DNA from 2 places in the Cupriavidus alkaliphilus genome. Region 2 is predicted to be linked to the other one. Evidence: predicted binding sites of a transcription regulator. Region 2 holds the regulator's gene; the other holds the start of a gene.
The links. Region 2 encodes LexA, which represses DNA repair genes until DNA is damaged. Its sites were predicted from a motif close to ACTGTATNNNNATACAGT; they were not measured.
Positions count from the first base shown of each region.

Region 1: a site for LexA is predicted at 4,884-4,901, ahead of FHX60_RS11095 (CppA family protein). Genes of this name have one in related genera too.

Region 1 covers NZ_JACHWE010000002.1:1,039,842-1,046,677, reverse strand. Annotated here, with positions in the region: gene FHX60_RS11115 (LysR family transcriptional regulator) at 1-887, shown strand, start outside; gene FHX60_RS11110 (LysR family transcriptional regulator) at 978-1,853, shown strand; gene FHX60_RS11105 (NAD(P)H-quinone oxidoreductase) at 2,087-3,085, opposite strand; gene FHX60_RS11100 (malate/lactate/ureidoglycolate dehydrogenase) at 3,339-4,442, opposite strand; gene FHX60_RS11095 (CppA family protein) at 4,570-4,854, opposite strand; gene FHX60_RS11090 (GntR family transcriptional regulator) at 4,958-5,713, opposite strand; gene FHX60_RS11085 (pyridoxal-phosphate-dependent aminotransferase family protein) at 5,884-6,836, shown strand, end outside.
Region 2 covers NZ_JACHWE010000001.1:1,084,763-1,091,598, forward strand. Annotated here, with positions in the region: tRNA gene FHX60_RS05125 (tRNA-His) at 1-51, opposite strand, end outside; gene FHX60_RS05130 (hypothetical protein) at 155-433, opposite strand; gene FHX60_RS05135 (hypothetical protein) at 774-953, shown strand; gene dusA (tRNA dihydrouridine(20/20a) synthase DusA) at 1,433-2,446, opposite strand; gene FHX60_RS05145 (DUF2188 domain-containing protein) at 2,633-2,854, opposite strand; gene FHX60_RS05150 (hypothetical protein) at 3,092-3,364, shown strand; tRNA gene FHX60_RS05155 (tRNA-Ala) at 3,499-3,567, shown strand; gene FHX60_RS05160 (hypothetical protein) at 3,663-4,007, shown strand; gene FHX60_RS05165 (hypothetical protein) at 4,059-4,229, opposite strand; gene lexA (transcriptional repressor LexA) at 4,344-4,997, opposite strand; gene FHX60_RS05175 (asparaginase) at 5,253-6,245, shown strand; gene rpsF (30S ribosomal protein S6) at 6,365-6,739, shown strand; gene priB (primosomal replication protein N) at 6,829-6,836, shown strand, end outside.

The DNA of each region.
Region 1 (6,836 bases), on a different contig from region 2:
TGGCGCTGTTCACGCGCTCGACCCGGGCGCTGGCGCGCACCGACGCGGGCGACCTCTTGTATGAGCGCGCCGCGCGCATCCTGCAGGACCTGAGCGAAACCCGCGATGCGGTAGCGGCGCTGGAGCAGGGCGTCGCCGGACGGCTGCGTGTCGCCTGCCTGCCGGCGTTCGCCCGCCGCCATGTGGTGCCTCACCTGGGCAGCCTCTACGCGCAGTACCCCGGCCTGTCGGTCGAACTGGAGCTGACCGAGCGCGTGGTCGACCCGGTGGTAGAGCGCTTTGACCTGGTGATCCGCGTGGGGCAGCAGGCCGACAGCAACCTGATCGCCCGTTCGATCGCCACGCAGCGCTATGTCGTTTGCGCAACGCCGGACTATCTGAGGATGCATGGGCGTCCAACCCATGTCGATGACCTGGTGCGGCATCGGCTGGTCGACCGTGCGCATAGCACCAGCATGCGCGGCTGGCGCGAGCTGCTGACACCGGCCCATGCCGCGCGCGTGGCATTCGCGGTCGAGTGCGACGATTGCGATGCTCGGCGCCTGTCGGTGCTGCAGGGACTGGGCATCGCGCTGATGCCGGACTGGTCCGTGGGCGAGGACATCGGCGCCGGGCGCCTCGAAGAACTGTTGCTGGAAGGCACCTTGCCGCAGCCGCAAAGCAATATCTACCTGCTGCGCGCGGCACCGCGCGCCACGGCGAAGGTCAAGGCGTTCTGCGCCCATCTTGCGCACGGCATTGGCTCGCCGCCGAGCTGGCAACTGGCAATGGTGCCGGCGCGCGAGCGCGCACGGCGCAACCCGGCCGCTCCGTTGCCGGAAGGCCCGCGGCGCGCGCCGGCGCCCAAGGCCGGAAGCAGGATGACCGCGCGGCAAGCGCGGGCATGACGACGCGGGGAAGAACAGGGGATGTCGCCGGGGCGGTCCAGCGCTGGCGCATCAGGATGATTCAGAACCGGCGCCAGGCGCCGCATCGAAGTGAACTGGGACGATACTCGAATTTTCCTCGCGCTCCAGCGCGAGCGCACGCTGCGCCAGGCTGCCCGTGTGGCCGGTGTCGACCAGGCGACGGTAGGGCGCCGGCTGGCGGCACTTGAGCATGCCCTTGGGGCGACGCTGTTCCTGCGGACTTCCGAAGGCTATGTGCTGACGCCCGCCGGCGAGAATGCACTGCGCTCGGCCGAAAAGATGGAGAAGTTCGCCCATGACCTGGTCAGGCAGGCACAGGGCGCGGACAGCCGGCTGGCCGGGGAGGTCAAGGTGACCACCACCGATTCGCTGGCGCTCGAGTTCGTGATCCCGGCCATCGCGCGCGTGCATGCCGAGCATCCGGATGTGCGCGTCATGCTGAATACTTCGACGCAGATGCTGAACCTCGCGCGCCGCGAGGCGGATATCGCGATACGCAACATGAAGCCCGAGAATCCGGACCTGGTGGCGCGCCGGCTCGCGCATTGGCCAGTCGGCCTGTTCGCGTCACCTGGATACCTCGCGCGGCGCGGCACGCCTGCGCAGGCCGATGCCTTCGCGGGCCATGACCTGGTGATGTACCAGCCGTTCCTGCACGGCAGTTCCGCGCCGACGCTCGTCGGCGAGCCGATCCACACGGGCAGGCTGGTGGCGGCGGCCAATTCCAGCCTGATGCTGCGTAGCATGATCCGGACCGGCATGGCCATCGGCGAGGTGCCCGTGCCGCTGGCCGAGCGCGACGGGCTGGTGCGGATCTGGCCTGAGCGCGAGCGTGCCGGCCGCTACGAGGTCTGGCTGGTCACGCACCAGGACCTGCGGCATACCGCGCGGGTCAGAGCGATGATCGACAGCATCGTCGACGCTTTCCAGCCTCGCGGCAGCTAGCGGCGGCCGCGGCCAGGGTGGTGCAGACCTGCACCGCTGACCGAGGCCCGTTGGTTCTCTGCTTCGAACGTGGTGTTGCTGGCATCGGATGCTGTTTGGCATCGCCGTGGCGGCGCTGGTGATTGCGATCGCTTCGGATCTCGCGAGCGCTGAAGTATGGCTGGCACGCGCGGACGTCGCACAGCGGTAACCCGGTGGGGCCGGCGGCATCTGGTGCCTGCCGGCCCTCGCTGCTACGCGGCGCCGTGGTGGTTCACGGCGAGCACGATCTTGCCAAGGTTCTGGTTGGACTCCATGCGCCGGTGGGCTTCGGCGGCACGTTCCAGCGGCACCACGCTGTCGACTACCGGCTTCAGTCCTCTGGCCTGGAACTCCGCCAGCCAATGCGCGCTGAAGCGGTTGACCATCGCGTGCTTCTCCGCTGGCGTGCGCGACTTCATCACCGTGCCGAGGATCCTGAGGTGGCCGTACAGAATGCGTTCCAGCGGCACGCTGGCGCCGGTGCCGCCGCCGAGGAGGCCGACCTGGACCAGGCGGCCGCCATTGGCGAGCGACAGAATATTGCGCTCGAAATACGGGGCGCCGATAAAGTCGACGATGACATCGACACCACGTCCCGCGGTGGTTTGCTCGACGACGGCCTGGAAGTCTTCGCGCTGGTAATCGATCAGCACGCTTGCGCCGAGTGCATTCAGTTGATCCAGCTTGTGGCCGCTGGCCGTCGCAAAGACCTGCGCCCCGCACGCTGCCGCCAGCTGCACCGCGGCGGAGCCCACGCCGCTTGCCGCGGCGTGAATCAGCACGCGCTCGCCGGGGCGGAGCTGGCCAAGGTGGAGCAGGGCCTCGTGCGCGGTGACGTAGGCTTCCGGGATGGCTGCGGCTTCCACGTAAGCCAGTCCCGCCGGAACCGGCATGGCCATGCGATAGTCGATCCGTGCCAGTTCCGCATAGGCACCCCCGCCGACGATGCCCATGACGCGGTCGCCCGGCGCGAAGCCTTGTACCGCGTCGCCAACGGCCAGGACCTCGCCGGCGATCTCGAGGCCCATGAGCGCGGAGTCGCCAAAGTCGGCGCGGCCATAGGCACCCCGCCGCTGGTTGACGTCGGCGCGGTTCACGCCGGCGGCGTGGTTGCGCACCAGCAGGTCGTGGGGGCGTAACACGGGATCGGGGACCTCGGCCAGTTGCAGGACATCGGCATCGCCGAAGGACGGGAGGGTGATGGCTTTCACTTGGGCTCCTGGAGTGGCCTGCGCGGCCGGGAGGGCGCGCAAGCCGAGAAGGGAGGCCCAGTATAGGTTGGCGGTTTCTCGGAAAATGCAGGGATTTTTCCCTTGGTGCCATGCAATTCTGCAGCGGTCCGCCAATAGCGGCGGGGCGCCCAGGTCTTCACGAAGTCCGTAGGTGAAGTCAACCTCCGGAAACCCGCGCACGCACGCATACTGGCCTGGCAAGGACGGTGGCGAGTCTTGCGCGAGCCCCCATTCAGTCGCACGCCAGCGCAGACAGCGGACCGGGCGCCGCATGGGTGCCGGCCCGCGCCGCCGCCACGCGCGCCGCAGCGTCGTCCAGCTGCGCCAGCGTGCCGGCATCGATCGGGATCCGCTGCGCGCGGGCGGCGCGGAATGCGCGCTCCGGTTCGCCGGGCAGCTGGATGCCGGTCTGCCCGGGCTGCAAGCGCGCGCTTTTCATCCAGTCGGCGAAGGCCGCGACTTCATGCCCGAACGAGGTACTGGTGCCGAGCCGCGCGGGATCGAACACGATCGCCAGCATGTTGTTCCAGACCGCGTGCTCGTGCCGCAGCGTTTCCGGGCGGATGGTATGGCCGCCCGTGACGGCGGCGCCGAGCAGTTCGCACATCACCGCCAGCACGTGGCCCTTGTGCTCGCCGAAGGGCCGCAAGGCGCCTTGCGGCGTGTCGGCGGGCGGGTACATCACGGCGGCATCGGTGGTGGGCTCGCCCTGCGCATCGAGCAGGCAGCCGGCCCCCACCGGCACGCCCTTGTTATGGGCCACGCGCACTTTGCCCAGCGCGATGGCGCTGGTGGCGAAGTCCAGTACCAGCGGCGGCGCGCCGGCCACCGGCACGCCGATGGTGAACGGATTGGTGCCGTAGCGCGCGTCGTAGCCGCCGTGGGGCGCCACGATCGGCTTGGACAGCACGTTGACGAAGTGGATCGAGATCATGCCGGCGGCCGTGGCCTGCTCGGCCCAGTGGCCGACCCGCCCGAGGTGGTGCGACTGGCGCAGGCCCATCACGCAGACGCCATGCTCGCGGGCGCGGGCGATGGCCATCTCCATGGCCTGCGCCGTTACCGCCTGCCCCATGCCGCGGTTGCCGTCCAGGCTGAGCAGGCTGCCGCCGTCCTGCAGCACGCTGACCTGGCGGTTCAGCTGCAGCTCGTCGGCCTGCCACGCCAGCACATAGCGCGGGATCATGCCGACACCGTGGGAGTCATGTCCGCTCAGGTTGGCGCCGACCAGGTGGTCGGCGGTCAGTTGCGCTTCGTGGGTGCCGCTGCCGGCGGCAAGCCAGAGATCGGTGACCCACTGGTGCAGCGCGCGGGTGGGAATGCGGAGTTCGCTCATGTCGGCCTTGGAGGGAGGAATACGTTGCGAAACACAAAGCCCCGTTGCCGTGTGACGGCAACGGGGCTTTCATGATACGTCCGGCGCGCGCGCGACGGTCCGCGCCTGGCCGGTGATCGGCAAATGCCTACTGGCGCGGGGCTTCGTGCGCCGGGGTTTTTGCCAGGATTTCCCTGATGCGGGCCAGGTAGCTGTCGCCCACCGCGCGGTGGATGCGCGCTGTCTCCGCGGCAAACTGGCGCCGGCTGGGCGGGCGGATGCCCAGGCTGCGGCAGATCGTGGACAGGTAGGGCTTGCGCGGGCCTGCCAGGCGATGCACCGCGCTCTGCAGCGCGGCGTCGCCGATGCGGCCGCGCAGCCACGCCAGCACCTGGCGGTCATAGTCGTTTTGCACGCGGATAAGGTGTTCCATGCCGGACCCCACTGTTCATCCATACAGTTACTGTAAATATATACAGTATCGGCGTGGAGGCAAGAAAAATCCGGCCCGCGCACGGCAAAAGGCTGCCTCGAAACTACGCGTGCGTCGCGTTCAGAAGATTCCTGGTGCCAGCGGCGTCGCCCGACACCAGCGGCAGCACCGCGTCGCGCTTCTCCAGCAAGTGGCGCTTCAGTACCGCGGCCAGGCGCTTGCCGTCGCGGGCTTCCAGCGCCTGGATCATCTCTTCATGGTCCTCGACCGCCTCGTCCCACTTGCCGCTTTGCTGGTTGGAGCGAAAACGCAGGGCCTGCAGGCGGCGATTGATCGACTGGTAGGTCTGCCGTAGCGCCCCGTTGCGCGCGGCCTCGTTGATGCGGTCGTGGATCTCCTGGTTGCGGCTGTAGTAGCCCGGCAGGTCGTTCTGGGCGCGGCAGGCCAGCATCGCGTAGTGCAGCGCCTTGATCTGCGCGAGTTCCGCCGCGGTGATGCGCTCGCAGGCCAGCTCCCCGGAAAACGCCTCCAGCCCGCTCATCAGCTCGAAGCTCTCCCTGACCTCGGCCTCGCTCATGCGCGAGATGCTGGCGCCGCGGTTGGGCAGAAGGTCGATCAGGCCTTCGGCCGCCAGCACCTTGAGCGCCTCGCGCAGCGGCGTCCGCGAGATGCCCAGGGTCTCGCACAGCTCGCGTTCATTGAGCTTGGTGCCCGGCGCGAATACGCCTTCGACGATGAACTGGCGCAGGTGCTCGACCACGGTGTCGTGCAGGCGCGGACGTGCCAGGCGCGGCAGCGAAGGCGGCGAAACGTGCTCGGCCACGCCTGCCGCTCGGTCATCGTTATATGAGTTTTGCATTCAATGTCCTCTATCCACTTGACGTGGATTCTACTGCATCCCGCTTCCTGACCTCAAATCGCGGGTTAACCACGACAAATCAGCGCAAATTTCACCTTGGGTCGCCTCGATGGCTCTGCTATAGTCGATTGCATTCAAAATTCATAAAACAACAAGGAGGCACGCTTTTCATGGTTCACCTCGATTTCCATCCTTCTGGGCGCCACTTCTTGCAGATCCCGGGCCCCAGCCCGGTGCCGGACCGGATCCTGCGCGCCATGAGCTATCCGACCATCGACCACCGTGGCCCGGAGTTCGGCGCACTCGGCCGCAAGGTGCTGGCGGGCATCAAGGAAATCTTCAAGACCAGGCACCCGGTGATCATCTATCCGGCGTCGGGCACCGGCGCCTGGGAAGCGGCGCTGACCAATACGCTCAGCCCGGGCGACCATGTGCTGATGTTCGAGACCGGGCATTTCGCCACCCTGTGGAAGAAGATGGCCGAGGCGCTCGGCCTGCGCCCGGAATTCCTGGGGCTGCCCGGCATCGAAGGCTGGCGCCGCGGGGTGCAGGCGGACATGATCGAGGCGCGCTTGCGCGAGGACAGCGGCCACACGATTCGCGCCGTCTGCGTGGTCCACAACGAGACCTCGACCGGCGTGACCTCCGATATCGCCGCGGTGCGCCGGGCCATCGATGCCGCCGGGCACCCGGCGCTGCTGCTGGTGGACACGATCTCGGGCCTGGGTTCGGCCGACTATCGCCATGACGAGTGGGGCGTCGACGTGACCGTGTCCGGCTCGCAGAAGGGCCTGATGCTGCCGCCGGGGATCAGCTTCAACGCGCTGTCGCCCAGGGCGATCGCCGCCAGCCAGAACGCTACGCTGCCGCGCGCGTTCTGGGGCTGGGCCGAGATCATCGAAGCCAACAAGAATGGCTACTGGCCGTACACGCCCAACACCAACCTGCTGTATGGCCTGTCCGAAGCGCTCGACATGATCCTGGGCGAGGGCCTGGAGCAGGTCTTCGCCCGCCACCAGCGGCTGGCGGAGGCGACACGCCAGGCCGTGCGCGCGTGGGGCCTGCAGATCCAGTGCGCAGACCCGGCGGTGTACAGCCCGGTGCTGACCGGCGTGATGATGCC
Region 2 (6,836 bases):
CACGACGACAGGAATCACAATCCTGGACTCTACCAACTGAGCTACAGCCACCGTAGAGGTCATCAGCGAAGCGCTGATCGACGAAAAACAAGATTATACAAACAGATTTTCGAGATGGCTAGTATTCCGCACAAAAAATTTTGAGGAGCATCGCTCACGAGCGGGGCGGGCTCCACTTGGCCTCGAGCAGCACCGCCTGCTTGATCGCGGCGATGGTCTCGGCTTCGGTATCGAACTGGCCCAGCAGCCGGCGCGACTTGCCGTTAAGCACGGCTTCCTGCAACGCCTTGCCCGCGGCTTCCGAGGTGCCGGGGTGCCAGCAGTAGCGCGCGGTCCATTTGCCATCCTGGAGTTGCTCGGCTACCCAGATCACCCTGAAGTCTTCATAGACGACGCCGAACGGCGCTTCGTTTTCCACGTTGTCATTGTCCATGCTGCCTCCCCTGCCGGCACGGTCCGCATACCGTGCCTGATCTCGCCTGGGGAGCGTGCGGAAATCGTATCACGGCTTCTGGATGACTTCCGATCACGCCCGCCAGCCAAATATGCTGCGCACAGCCCCTACCTCTGCAGGGTTCATGCGGCACGTGGCCGAAGCGATACTCGAGTCCGAGGGACATTGACCCCCCTCGACCTTCCCGTCAGGCGGCCCGCCCCATGGGCCGCCTGCCTCTTTTTCCTTCCCCGTGGTTTCCTTCCGCTTGGCGGCCTGCGTTTCCATGCCGCACCGTGCCTGCGATGGAACCTCCCGGCCATGCGCGAGCCCAACCGACGTGATCGAACGCAGGGAACAGGCCATGCAGAACAAGTGTAGATGGACGACGAGGATTCTGGCGGCGGCGGCACTGGCGGCCTTGCTGGGCGGATGCGCTGCGGGCGGCGGGGCCGACGGCAGGGAATCGAGCATCACGACTTACGGCACGCTGGACATCGGCATCAGCCATACGCGATAGACCCCCGGCGATGCGCTTCCAGCGGAATCTATTTTGCGTGACCGATGGAACGCTTGCCCGGAAGGCTGGTCAAATCGATTCGTCCAGGTGGTGCCAGGCGAGCGCGCAAAAAAAGAGTCCGCAGCGCGGACTCTTAACTTTAGCGATCTCAAATGCCCTGAAGGCCGTTGCACTGTAACTGCCATGCGGGGAATGCACCATTCGGGTAAACGAAGAGCGATGCCGCAAGCGAGCTCGCCGACGAAAAAAAAGCCCGCCGGAGCGGGCTAATAATCAGTTGAAGAAAGCCCTGTATTCGAGGGCAGGCACAGTGTAAGAAAGTGCCCTGCCTCAGCGAATTAGGGGAATCCCTTTCCGGACGCCGGTTTCCGGGCGATCGGGCATCTCATGTGCGGCGCGGGGAACCCGCCCGCCGCCATGCATATTTTCACGATTCGAAGTTAGAGCGTCGCCTCGGCATGGCACGAGGCCATGCGCGCTTACGCGGCCAGCGGCTCGTGCGCGTGCGGGCGCAGATGCGTGCGGGCTTCTTCGAACAGTGCCTCGACGTCGGCCCGCGTGCGCGCGGCATGCATGCGCTTCGCATCGGACAGCACGCGACGCCAGCCACGTCCGCCGGCGATGCCCCGATGCAGGCCGAGCATGTGCCGTGTCACGGCACCCATATATCCGCCTTGCTCAACGAAGTCGCCGATATAACGCTGCATTGCCAGTTCGACCTCGAGCCGCGACGGCACCGGCGCACTGTCATCGCCATAAAAGCGCGTGTCCATTTCCGCGAGGATGTACGGCTGGTGATACGCCTCGCGTCCGATCATGACGCCATCGACGTGCTCCAGATGGGCGGCGATTTCATCATGGCTGACGATGCCGCCGTTGATCAGGATCTCGAGCTCCGGGAATTCGCGCTTGAGCTGGTATGCCACCTCATAGCGCAGCGGCGGAATCTCGCGGTTTTCCTTCGGGCTCAGGCCCTTCAGGATCGCATTGCGCGCGTGCACGATAAACGTGCCGCAACCCGCCTGCGCCACCTTGCCGACAAAATCGCGAACGAAATCGTAGTGCTCGACCTTGTCGATGCCAATGCGATGCTTCACGGTTACCGGAACCTCCACCGCATCGCGCATTGCCTTCACGCAGTCCGCCACCAGTTCCGGCTCCGCCATCAGGCAGGCACCGAAGGCGCCGCGCTGCACGCGCTCGGACGGGCAACCGCAGTTCAGGTTGATTTCGGCATAGCCCCACTGCTGGCCAAGCTTCGCCGCCATGGCGAGGTCGGCCGGCTCGCTGCCGCCCAGCTGCAGCGCGACCGGATGCTCGGCCGCATCGAAGTCGAGGTGGCGCGGCACGTCGCCATGCAGCAGCGCGCCGGTGGTCACCATCTCGGTATACAGCCAGGTGTGGCGGCTGAGCTGGCGATGGAACATGCGGCAATGACGGTCGGTCCAGTCCATCATCGGCGCAACCGAAATGCGGCGGGGATTTACGTTCATGGAATACGGCAATTGGGTGCGGGCCGGACGCGGCAGCGTCGGCAGGACCCAGAGGCTGGCGTGGTGGCATATGCAGGTCACTGCACCCCGGCATGGGCCTGGCGCGTGGCGGGCCAGCGAGAAGACGTGAGTATAGGCTACCGCGCCGAGGTCTGCTGCGCCACGATATAAACGCAGCCATAGCGGCTAGCCGGCAAAATTCGCCGGACTGCTGTCCTCCGCGCGCAGGCGTACGCCGCCAGCCAGTGGCTGGATATGAAGCTCGACGCGTTCGCTTCGGGCGCGTGCCCAGCCCGCACTGATCGCGGCTTCAAGGGTACGGAACAACTCGCGCGGCTCGGAGGTGCCGTCTATTTCGAGTGCCCAGCCTTGTTCGGCGGGCACGACGCTAATGCTCGATACTGGCATCGGTAGCTCCAGGTCGCCGCAAGCAAGCTGCGGCGGCAGACGCCACCCCGTGTTGGAAGCCTATCACCCCTCGACGTTGCGCGGGTCGTTGTCGGAGGAATTCCGCTGATCGCCGCGGCGTAACGCTTTGATACAGCGGCCAGCGATTCCGGTTGCTATGCTCGCTGCAATTTCCCTCCTGCTTCTACCTCCATGCTCCGGACGCCCGCTGCCGCTGTCTCCTTGCTACTGTGTTTGATGGCATCATCGCCGGCGCAGGCCGATGATCGCGATTATCCCGGTGGCTATCGCCACGGCGGTGGCGAATACAAGGAGAAGTTCCGTAGCGGCGGCTGCGAGGTGGAGCGCGAGCAGAAGCGCGACGGCGAATACAAGGAAGAGCGCAAGTGCAAGGGTGGGCCGCGCGGTTACGAGCAGAAGCAGAAATACCGCGAAGGCCCTTGCCTGATCGAGCGCGAGTGGAAGCGCGACGGGGAATTCGAAGAGAAGATCGAGTGCAAGCGCTGGTAAGCCGCCTGCCGGGCCAAAGGCCGCTGCTGGTCAATCGCGCAAAGATCGAGATGGCGCGTGGCGCGTGCGCGGGTTAAAATCCGCACCCGGCTCCGCACAAAACTGCAATGCGAAGCCGAAAGCGTTGATTTCAATGGGGTCAATGGCGATGGACGCCGGGATGGCAAATTCCCGTCGTCGTGGGTTCGAGTCCCATCCAGCCACCCCATGCATTCTCCAGGACGGTGCCTCCCAAGGGCGCCGTTTTGCATTCCCCGGGGGTGGTATGTTGGTTCGAACGGCACTGATTGGCGCAGCGATGGCAACCATGGTGGCAGGGTGTGCCACTGGCACTTCGGAGAAGGACGTCCGCGCTCGCCCGCCGATGCGCCTGTATACGCCGGTCAAGATGGCGGAGGTCGCGAAATGCCTGCGCAACAATCTTGGCGATGAGGCTACGCTGGTCCAGTTGCCGGCGAAAAACCAGATCGAAATCCGTATCGGCCAGAGCGCGGCAAGCGGTGAATATCAATACGCCTACCTGATCTCTCTGACGCCACAGGCCGACGGCACGGCGCTGGAATTGCGCAAGACCGATACCTGGTTTCCCCAGCTGACGCCGACGGAACTCGAGGCCGAAGCCAAGGCGTGCGCGCGTAGCTGAGCGCGACAGAAGTCTGGCGACGCGGCAAGCGTCCGCGTCCGTAAATAACAGTCAGGCGGCCAGCTTTTCGGTGGTTTCAAGTTCCAGCATGCGGCAGATGGCCGCCATGCTGCCGACCATGGTACGGCGCTGCGTACCCTGGTAGACGCGTACGCCCTTGCTCTGGCGAAACGGCACGGGCTTGACCGGACGGCGGGCGGCGACGTGGTGGATTTGCGGCATGGTGGCACCTCTTTTTAGGCAAAGCGGGGTCAACACCCGGCAAGCCGGGCGGCGTCTGCAAAGCAATGGAAGCGGGTAGGCCCGTGCAGGCAAAGCGCCTGCGATGGTGCCCGGCTAGAAGCCGGAAGAGCGGATCAGCCCGACGGCGATGCCTTCCAGCGAGAACTCTTCACCGGGCTCGACGATGATGTTGGTGAAGTCCGGGTTCTCGGCAATCAGTTCGATATGGCCGCCGCGCCGTTGCAGGCGCTTGACGGTGACGTCGTCGCCCAGTCGCGCCACCACGATCTTGCCGTTGGCCGCCTCGCTGGCGCGGCGCACGGCGAGCAGGTCGCCATCGAGGATGCCGGCGTCGCGCATGCTCAGGCCGCGCACGCGCAGCAGGTAATCCGGACGCTCATCGAAGACCGAAGCATCGACCTGGTACTGGCGGTCGATATGCTCGGCGGCCAGGATGGGGCTGCCGGCTGCGACGCGGCCCACCAGCGGCAGCGTCAGCTGCAATACGCCGGCCATTGGCAATGAGAACTGGTCCGGCATTTCCGAATCGCTGCGCGACACCTTCAGGCGGATGCCACGCGACGCGCCCGGCGTCAGTTCGATCACGCCTTTGCGGGCCAGCGCCCGCAGATGTTCTTCCGCGGCATTGGGCGACGAGAAACCGAACTCCGCCGCGATCTCGGCGCGGGTAGGGGGGAAGCCGGTACGGCGGATCGTGTTGCGGATCAGATCGAAAATCTGCTGCTGCCGGGGTGTCAGGGTCGCCATGAGATCGCCGTTCCGTGCAGGGCCGCTGGGCTGGATGATGGAGGCTCTGGTCCGTTATCCAGCATCCGGCGGGCCGGGCACTGTATGTTTAAACAGTATGCTGTGATTTTATACAGTATCGGCGTCAGTGCAAGCAGAATTTTGAGGCGTGTCGCATGGACACCGGCCAAGGCGTCTGATCCTGGCTGCGGCGGGGCGTGTGCGCCCGCTACAATCGCCTTTCCTTTATCCAGAACAAAATCGTTGCGCGCTCCCATGACCCAATTGCCTCGCATCGTCGTATTGGCCACTGGCGGCACCATCGCCGGTGCCGCCGGCAGCGCCGCCAGCAGCGCCCGCTACCAGGCGGCGACCGTGCCGGTGTCCTCATTGCTGGCGGCGGTGCCGCCCTTGCAGTCGCTGGCCCGCATCGAGGCCGAGCAGGTGGCGCAGGTCGACAGCAAGGACATGACCTTTGCGCTGTGGCAGACACTGGCGGCCCGGGTGGAGCACTGGTCGGCGCAGCCCGAAGTCGCGGGCATTGTGATCACGCACGGCACCGACACGCTGGAAGAAACCGCGATGGCGCTGCACCTGACGCAAGCGTGTCCGGTGCCAGTGGTCCTGACCGCCGCGATGCGTCCGTCGACGTCGCTGTCGGCCGACGGGCCGCTGAACTTGCTGGATGCGGTGCGCGTCGCCGCCCACCCGGATGCGCGCGGCAAGGGTGTGCTGGTGGTACTGAACCAGCAGATCCACGCGGCACGGGACGTGGCCAAGGCGCATACGTCGGCGGTCGATGCCTTTGTCTCGCCGTGCGGGCCGCTGGGGTTCGTGCAGGACGACTACGTGCGCTTTGCCCGGGCACCGCGGGCGGCAGCGCCGATCGGGCCGATGCCGGCAGCGTGGCCGGTGGTGGAGATCGTGGCCAGCTACGCCCAGCCGGGCAGGGCGCTGGTGGATGCGCTAGTGCAGGCCGGCGCCGCGGGGCTGGTCGTGGCCGCGACCGGCAATGGCTCGGTCCACGAAGCGCTGGCAGCGGCTCTTGCCGATGCGGCGGCGGCCGGGGTGGCGGTGGTGCGCAGCTCGCGTACCGGTGCGGGTCATGTGGCGATCCCGCCGCAGCCCAGTCCTGTCGACGGTGTGTTCGTGTCTGCTGCGGACCTCAATCCCTACAAGGCGCGCGTGTTGCTGGCGCTGGCCCTGGCGGCGGATGCCGGGCTCGCGCGCGACCCGGCGCGGCTGCAGGCGGTCTTTGCCAGCGCCTGATTTGCCCGTGAAATCAGCGGCTTGCGTAGTTGGCACGCGGCGGGCTATAATTTAAGGCTATTCAACCTTGCCACACCGGACTCGTGACGCCCGGGTGGCTAATCCCAAAAGGAGCGTCAATGCGTCATTACGAAATCGTCTTCATCGTCCACCCGGACCAGAGCGAACAAGTGCCGGCCATGATCGAGCGCTACAAGCAGCTCGTGACCTCGCAGAACGGCAACGTTCACCGCGTGGAAGACTGGGGCCGTCGCCAGATGGCTTACATGATCCAGAAGCTGGCCAAGGCTCACTACGTTTGCCTGAACATCGAATGCGGCAAGGAAACCCTGGCTGAACTGGAACACGCGTTCAAGTTCAACGACGCCGTCCTGCGCCACCTGATCGTGCAGACCAAGAAGGCCGAGACCGCACCTTCGCCGATGATGAAGGAAGTGCAGCGCGAAGAAGCCCGCAAGGCCGCGCAAACGACCACCGAAGGCCAGGCCGCCTGAGTGCGGACTGCGGTGCGCGCCGTGGCTGACAACGTTGGCCAGGGCACGAGCGGAAACCGCAACGATTGCAACCAGCAAGAGGCCTCGCGTTGAACCA